Regions from separate parts of the Flavobacterium luteolum genome, predicted to be linked through region 1. Evidence: riboswitches for the same ligand, from Rfam matches in the RefSeq annotation. Region 1 holds a riboswitch; the other holds the start of a gene.
The links. Region 1 has a riboswitch for cobalamin ahead of OZP10_RS19305 (TonB-dependent receptor). Riboswitches for the same ligand answer to the same signal wherever they lie in the genome.

Region 1 (3,431 bases):
TTAGCGAAAGCTCTTAAATTGAAATCGTATTTTTTAAACGGAGTATAACCAAGAAATAATGCAGGTGTAAATTCGGTTTTATTGGGTGCTTTGGCATTGTATTCTACTTCCTCAATGACACGAGTTCCTAATACATTTCCTAAAACTTTAAAACCTTCATATCGATACGAAGTTGCAAGAGAAACAAGCGCTGTATATCGCTGCGGAAAAGAGAATTGTGTTTGGATTCCTCTTCTTGTCGCATTTAGTTTATTGTATTGAAAATCGGTTGACAGCGAAACATCCCAAGTGGGCAAAATGCTGTACATATTGACTGCAGAGAAATAAGCTTCCTGCTGATAATAACTATCATCAGATTGTGCTCCTTCGGTTACGGTTTCACCTAAAACATTGGTAGTATCTCGTGCTATATAATGGGTATAATCGTAAGCGAATTTTCCTTTGAGCTGGAATTTATATTTTTCTGAAACGTCTTTCGTTAAAGAAGACTGTCCGAAAAAGTTCTTATCAAATTGTCTAAAACCGTCTTTAAACTTATTTTCTACAATTGCTCCCGGTGCACCGCGTTCAGAATCATAATAATATACTTTAGCATCCCAAGTTCCATTATTAATTTTTCCATACAAACCAGATTCAAATCGGAATGCTTCTACATCGCTGTTCCATCGTGTAGCTGTGGTATCATAAGCCGTGCTTCCGTCTTGGTTTTTTCTTTTGTATCTAAATTTATACTGTCCGTTTGATTTGATGTATTCAGAACTTACGCTTAAACTCACTTTATCGCTCAGCTTTTGTTCCCATCTAAAAGAAGGATCATGATAATTGATGGACATTGTTTTGTAACGAACCAGCAGATTTGTTTTTTTATTGCCAATAAAAACAGGGCGTTTGGTTCGCAAATAAATCGTAGAAGCAGCCGCAAAGTCTTTTGCTGACTGGAAAATTTCGCTTTTCTGTCCATTGTACATCGTAAGCGATTCCATATCATCAAGCGAATACTTTCCTAGATCGGTTACTCCGTTTTGTGCATTTCCCAGCTGAATTCCGTCATAAAAAACACCAACATGATGTGTTCCGATATTTCGAACATCAACTGTCTTGAGTCCGCCGACTCCGCCATAATCTTTAATTTGAGTTCCCGCAAAATAACGAAGTGCATCGGCAACATTGTGACTGGAAAGATTTTCTAGCAGAACACCCGAAAGACTTTGCACGGGAATGACTTCCTGATAGGGTTTTCCTTTTAAAACCACTTCTTTTAAAACCCGCGAACTATCAGTCACTGCTTGGGAATGAAGCAAAAAAGGAATCAATAAAAAAAAAGTTGCAAGAAGCGTTTTTCTAAAATTATACATCACGATTTAATTAAATAAACTTTGCGTGATGCCGTAATTATATAACAGTAGTAATCCCGCTATGCAATAGCAGGTTATTCTCTTGTCATCAACTTCATACCACGAAAGTTTTAAACTATGTGATCGTGGCAGGTCTCCTGACTTATTCTATCTTTAAACGGCCTTCTCATCCCTCAAAACGGAACAATGGCATGGGTAATGTTTAAAGACTTTGTGTAGAACTTACAGTAGCGGGTCTGTTCAGGATTTGCACCTGATTCCCTTTTAACTGCTTTTTCGGTTTGAAAAAGCAGACCAAAATCTGGGGTAAAGATATAACTCAGGTATGGTGTCTGCAAGTTAGAATTTGATTTTTTGCAAAAAACAAAAAACCACTCTTAAAAAAGAGTGGTTTTTAACAGTGATAAAGGTTACTAACTCTAATTAAAAAAATAACCGATTGTTATTTGAAAAACTTTATTCTTCATATCGCTGTTTATAATATAATTTGTGTTTGCTGTTACGTCTTTAAACACATTGGTATAAGACAAATTATATCTTGCATCTGCATAAAACCTGTCTTTAAACTGATACCCTAATCCGAAATTTACAGAAGCATCTACTCCATTTGAATAGTCTGACAAATTCATTTTTTCGCTATTCTCATAACCCAAAAAGTTGTCCTGATATTTGTTGTTTGCTTTTAGTAAAATTCCAACTTGTGGTCCTGCTTGAATACTTAAACCTTTTACAACATAATACTTCAACATTACAGGAATGTTTAAATAGTTTAAGGCAAGAGTGCTTTTATAATGCGAGTTTTGAACCTCTGGATCTGAATAAGATAATTTCATTCCCTGCTGACTATACAGTAATTCTGGCTGTACTGAAAAGTTTTTTGCCAAAGGAATTTCAGCCATTAAACCGGCAGTAAATCCTGTTTTTGCAGATGAGTTCAATTCATTTTCATCAAATGTAAGGCTCGCAACATTTAATCCTGCTTTTACGCCCAGTTTAACCTTTTCGGTTTGAGCCATTGCACCTGCACACATCATTAGTGCACAAATTATCAGCTTTGATTTTTTCATCGTATGTTTTTGTTTTTTAGAAGGGCAGTTCTACGCGAGAACTGCCGTTTCTATCTGTAATTTGTTACTTTTTAATAATCTTAGCCGTGTACTTTTTACCTTGTACCGTACAATCTAGAATATAAACTCCAGTTGTAAGCTGACTTACATTTACGCTTGACGGAACAGCAGAATAGGTTTTACTCCAAACTGCATTGCCTTCCATAGAATAAATTTTCATTTCTGCTTGACCTTCTGCTTTTTCAGCCAAGAAGATGTTTACATTGTCTGCCGCAGGATTTGGGAACACTCTGAAAGAATTGGTCAGTTTTCCAATAAGAAGACCTTTAGAATCAATTGGAGCCGACATATTTGTACAACCGTGTGCATTTGTTACTTGAAGACTATAGCTTCCTTCCCAAATTGTAGAAACCATTTTTTCGGTTGCATTTGGCAAAGGTCTTCCGTTCAAATACCACTGATAACCTGCCGCATCAGCAGAAGCTGTTATTTTGTTTCCTTCTAATGCCTGAATTTCTGGAACTGTATTCTCAAGAACATTGATTGTCGTTGTAAAAATTTTACCTAATCCGTGTTCGTTGTAAACTGTTACATAATATTCACCGCTTTCTGTTGCAGTGAAAGTTGGATCTGTTGAACCATCAAACCATTCGTAAGCAGCATAATTCCCCGGATTTAAAACTACTTCTGGTCCACAAACGTCACCACTTGGAAGATCAGATTCGAAATTGTCGAATGTTACCGTTACTTTTTCTGTTAATGTACATCCGTTGTCAAGAACTGCTGTAACAATGTAATCACCAGGTTTAGTTACTTCGATAGCATTTGTAGCTTCTCCTGTATTCCACTTGTATGAAACTGCTTCTAATTCATTCATTAATAATTTAGATTCAGCATTAATGTAAATGCTTTTACCGGCATAACCATGAATTGATGCATTGTCGAACAATTTAAAATCACCTGAAACTCCCTGATAAGTATAATTTTCAATAATATTATTTTGATCAAT
Region 2 (3,431 bases), 2.0 Mb from region 1:
ATGTTTTATACCAGAATTCCATGCCCTAAAAACATTACACATCATCCAGATTATTTAAATAAAGCCACAAGATATTTTCCCTTTATTGGCTGGATTGTCGGAAGTATATCTTTTATTGCTTATTCTCTATTTGCCTTATTTCTTTCATCAGAAATTGCTGTTATACTAGCGATTATTGCTTCTATTTTAACTACCGGCGCATTTCATGAAGACGGATTTGCCGATGTCTGTGATGGTTTTGGCGGAGGCTGGACCAAAGAAAAAATCTTAATGATTATGAAAGATAGCGCCATTGGCGCTTACGGAGCAATTGGATTGGTTTTACTTTTTCTATTAAAATTCAAACTGCTTTCAGAATCTATTTTATTATTCAACGATTATGATTCTACAGCTGTTTTTAAAATTTACCTCTTATTCATTTCTGCACATTCACTAAGTCGTCTGGCAGCGATAAGCATTATTTTTACACACGAATATTCTCGCGATGATGCTTCAAGCAAAAGCAAGCCAATTGCAAAGCAATATACTTGGAAAGAGGTTTTCGGCTCTTTCTTTTTTGGATTAATTCCGTTACTTGTATTTTCTTATTTTGATTTAAAACTTCTTTTAGCCGTAATCCCTGTTTTTATAACGCGATATTTTTTAGCGCGATATTTTCAAAAATGGATTGACGGTTATACCGGAGATTGTCTTGGAGCTACACAACAGGTTTGCGAAGTGGTATTTTACTTAAGCATTTTATTCTTATGGAAATTTATCTAGTTCGTCATACCGAAACCGTCTGCGAAAAAGGAATCTGTTATGGACAATCGGACGTTGATATTGCTGTTCCTTTTAATGAAATCTTTGACAGAATTATTTCTGAACTTCCTTCTGAGGCAATTATTTTTTCGAGTCCACTAAAGCGTTGCGTTACATTAGCAAAACATATTCAAGAAAATATCAAAACCATTTCGTATCAGGAAGACGAACGTTTAAAAGAAATGAATTTTGGCGATTGGGAATTGAAAAGCTGGAACGAAATTCCGTCTGAAGAACTTAATCCTTGGATGGAAGATTTTGTGAATATAAAAGTTTCAAACGGAGAATCCTTTGTTCAATTACACGAAAGAGTTGGTAATTTTTTATCCGATAAAATTTCAAAAATAAACCAGCCAATTGTAATTGTTGCTCATGCCGGAATCATCAGAAGCATTTTATGTCATCAAAGTTCATTACCCTTAAAAGACGCTTTCAATAATAAAGTTGATTTCGGAGAAGTTATAAAAATCGATTTTTAATGCAAATTATTTATAATTTTTCATGAAACGTAAAACAAATTTGAATAATCAATATTTTTAACTTTATCTTTGCAGCAAATTAAGGTTGTGTTTTTGATTTAAAAACACATTAAAAGGGAATCAAGTAAATTCTTGAGCTGTACCCGCAACTGTAAGCTAAGTTCAAAACGAATGCTTGCTGTTAACTACAAACCACTGTCACGCCCGGCGCGATGGGAAGGTAAACAGCAAGACGCAAGCCAGGAGACCTGCCTTTGTAACAATTTATAGAACTCTCGGGAAAAAGAGTGACGGAATTATGACTTTAAAACAACTTTTTGCTTTTTGCTCTTTTATAATGTGCCAGATTATTTCGGCGCAAAGCGATTCTATTACCAGTCTTAAAGAAGTATTGGTTTCAGACAAAAATTTAAAAACCTATTCAGTTTCTCAGTCTGTTTTAAAACTCAATGATTCTGTAATCAATAAAAACGAAGCTCTTCTAACCGATTTATTAAATTTTAATTCGACTTTATATTTTAAAGAATATGGACGCGGAATGCTTTCTACTGTTTCTTTCAGAGGAACAACTTCTTCGCAAACAGCAGTAATTTGGAACGGGATAAATATCAATTCTCAAATGAATGGAAGCACCGATTTTAATACAATTTCTGGTTCCGATTATAATTCAATAAGCGTTAAAGCAGGTGGTGGAAGCGTTATTTACGGAAGCGGGGCTGTTGGAGGTACTGTACATTTAAATAACGATTTGTTATTTTTTAATCGATTTGAGAATAACTTAAGACTAGATTACGGCAGTTTTAATACGATTGGGATTAATTATAAAACTTCTATTTCTAACAAAAAATGGAGCGCCCAAATTGGACTTTCAAAAAATAGCTCGACAAACGATTATAAATATTTAAATCGATATACTTGGAGAGGCGACCAAAGATGGAATCAGAATGGACAATATGACATCATTACCCTGAGTGCTAATGCTGGATATAAATTCAACCAAAATCATATTTTAAAGCTTTACAGCCAAAGTTCAAACACCGACCGTAATACTTCGTTAGTAGTAGAATCTGAAACCAAAAGCAAATACATAAATGGATTTAACCGAAACTTATTGGAATACGATGGAAGTTTCGGAAAACTTAAAACCAATTTCAAAACCGCTTACATTTTTGAAAACTATCAATATTTTGCTGATAACTCTTTAAAAAATTATAGTTACGGAAAGACTGAAAATTTAATTACGAAGTTAGATGTCGATTATCATTTATTTAAAGCAACTCATATAAACGGAATTGTCGATTACAGTAGAACAAATGGCTACGGAACCAGTTTTGGAAACCATATTCGCGAAATAAGTTCTGCTGCTTTGCTAATTAGACAAGATTTTGGCACTAATTGGAAAAACGAATTAGGCGTTAGAAAAGAATTTACCAATAATTACAAATCGCCCGTTTTATTCAATTTAGGATCTTCTTATAAATTTAACGATTGGTACAATCTAAAACTGAATGTCTCTAGAAACTTTAGAATTCCAACTTACAACGATTTATATTGGGACGAAGGAGGAAATCCGAACTTAAAACCTGAAAGCTCATATCAAGGAGAAATTGGCAATGTCTTTACATTCAAAAATCTGACTTGGACGCAGAATTTTTATTACATGAAAATTACTGATATGCTGCAATGGGTTCCAGGAGCAAATGGTATTTGGACTCCACAAAATCAAGACAAAGTAAATAGTTATGGTACAGAAACTGTTTTAGGTTGGAAAAAAAGTTTTGGCAAAAACAATTTTGCTTTAAATGCCACTTATGCCTATACAATCTCACAAGACGAAAAAACGAAAAATCAAATCTTTTTCGTTCCATTTAATAAGGCAACAGGAGCATTTTCGTATTCTCGAAATAAAATAAGTGCTTATTATCAAATTCTTTATAATGGCTTTGTCTATACGAGAGCCGATAATAATCCAGACGAAATTATTAATGATTATACGATTTCAAATATCGGAATCGATTATGATCTTAAATTTTTAGATTCTTTCAAAGTAGGTTTTCAGGTCTTAAACCTTTTTAATAAAGACTACGAAAGTCTAGAAAACAGACCAATGCCTGGTCGCAATTTCAATATGTATTTAACCTTAAAATTTTA

Region 2: linked by a shared signal. The riboswitch ahead of OZP10_RS04750 (TonB-dependent receptor plug domain-containing protein) and the one ahead of OZP10_RS19305 (TonB-dependent receptor) in region 1 are both predicted to bind cobalamin.

Annotation. Positions count from the first base shown of each region.
Region 1 covers NZ_CP114286.1:4,502,996-4,506,426, reverse strand. The annotation lists gene OZP10_RS19305 (TonB-dependent receptor) at 1-1,355, opposite strand, end outside; cobalamin riboswitch at 1,466-1,669, opposite strand; gene OZP10_RS19300 (porin family protein) at 1,775-2,422, opposite strand; gene OZP10_RS19295 (M4 family metallopeptidase) at 2,487-3,431, opposite strand, start outside.
Region 2 covers NZ_CP114286.1:1,158,476-1,161,906, forward strand. The annotation lists gene OZP10_RS04740 (adenosylcobinamide-GDP ribazoletransferase) at 1-762, shown strand, start outside; gene cobC (alpha-ribazole phosphatase) at 747-1,280, shown strand; cobalamin riboswitch at 1,346-1,550, shown strand; gene OZP10_RS04750 (TonB-dependent receptor plug domain-containing protein) at 1,579-3,431, shown strand, end outside.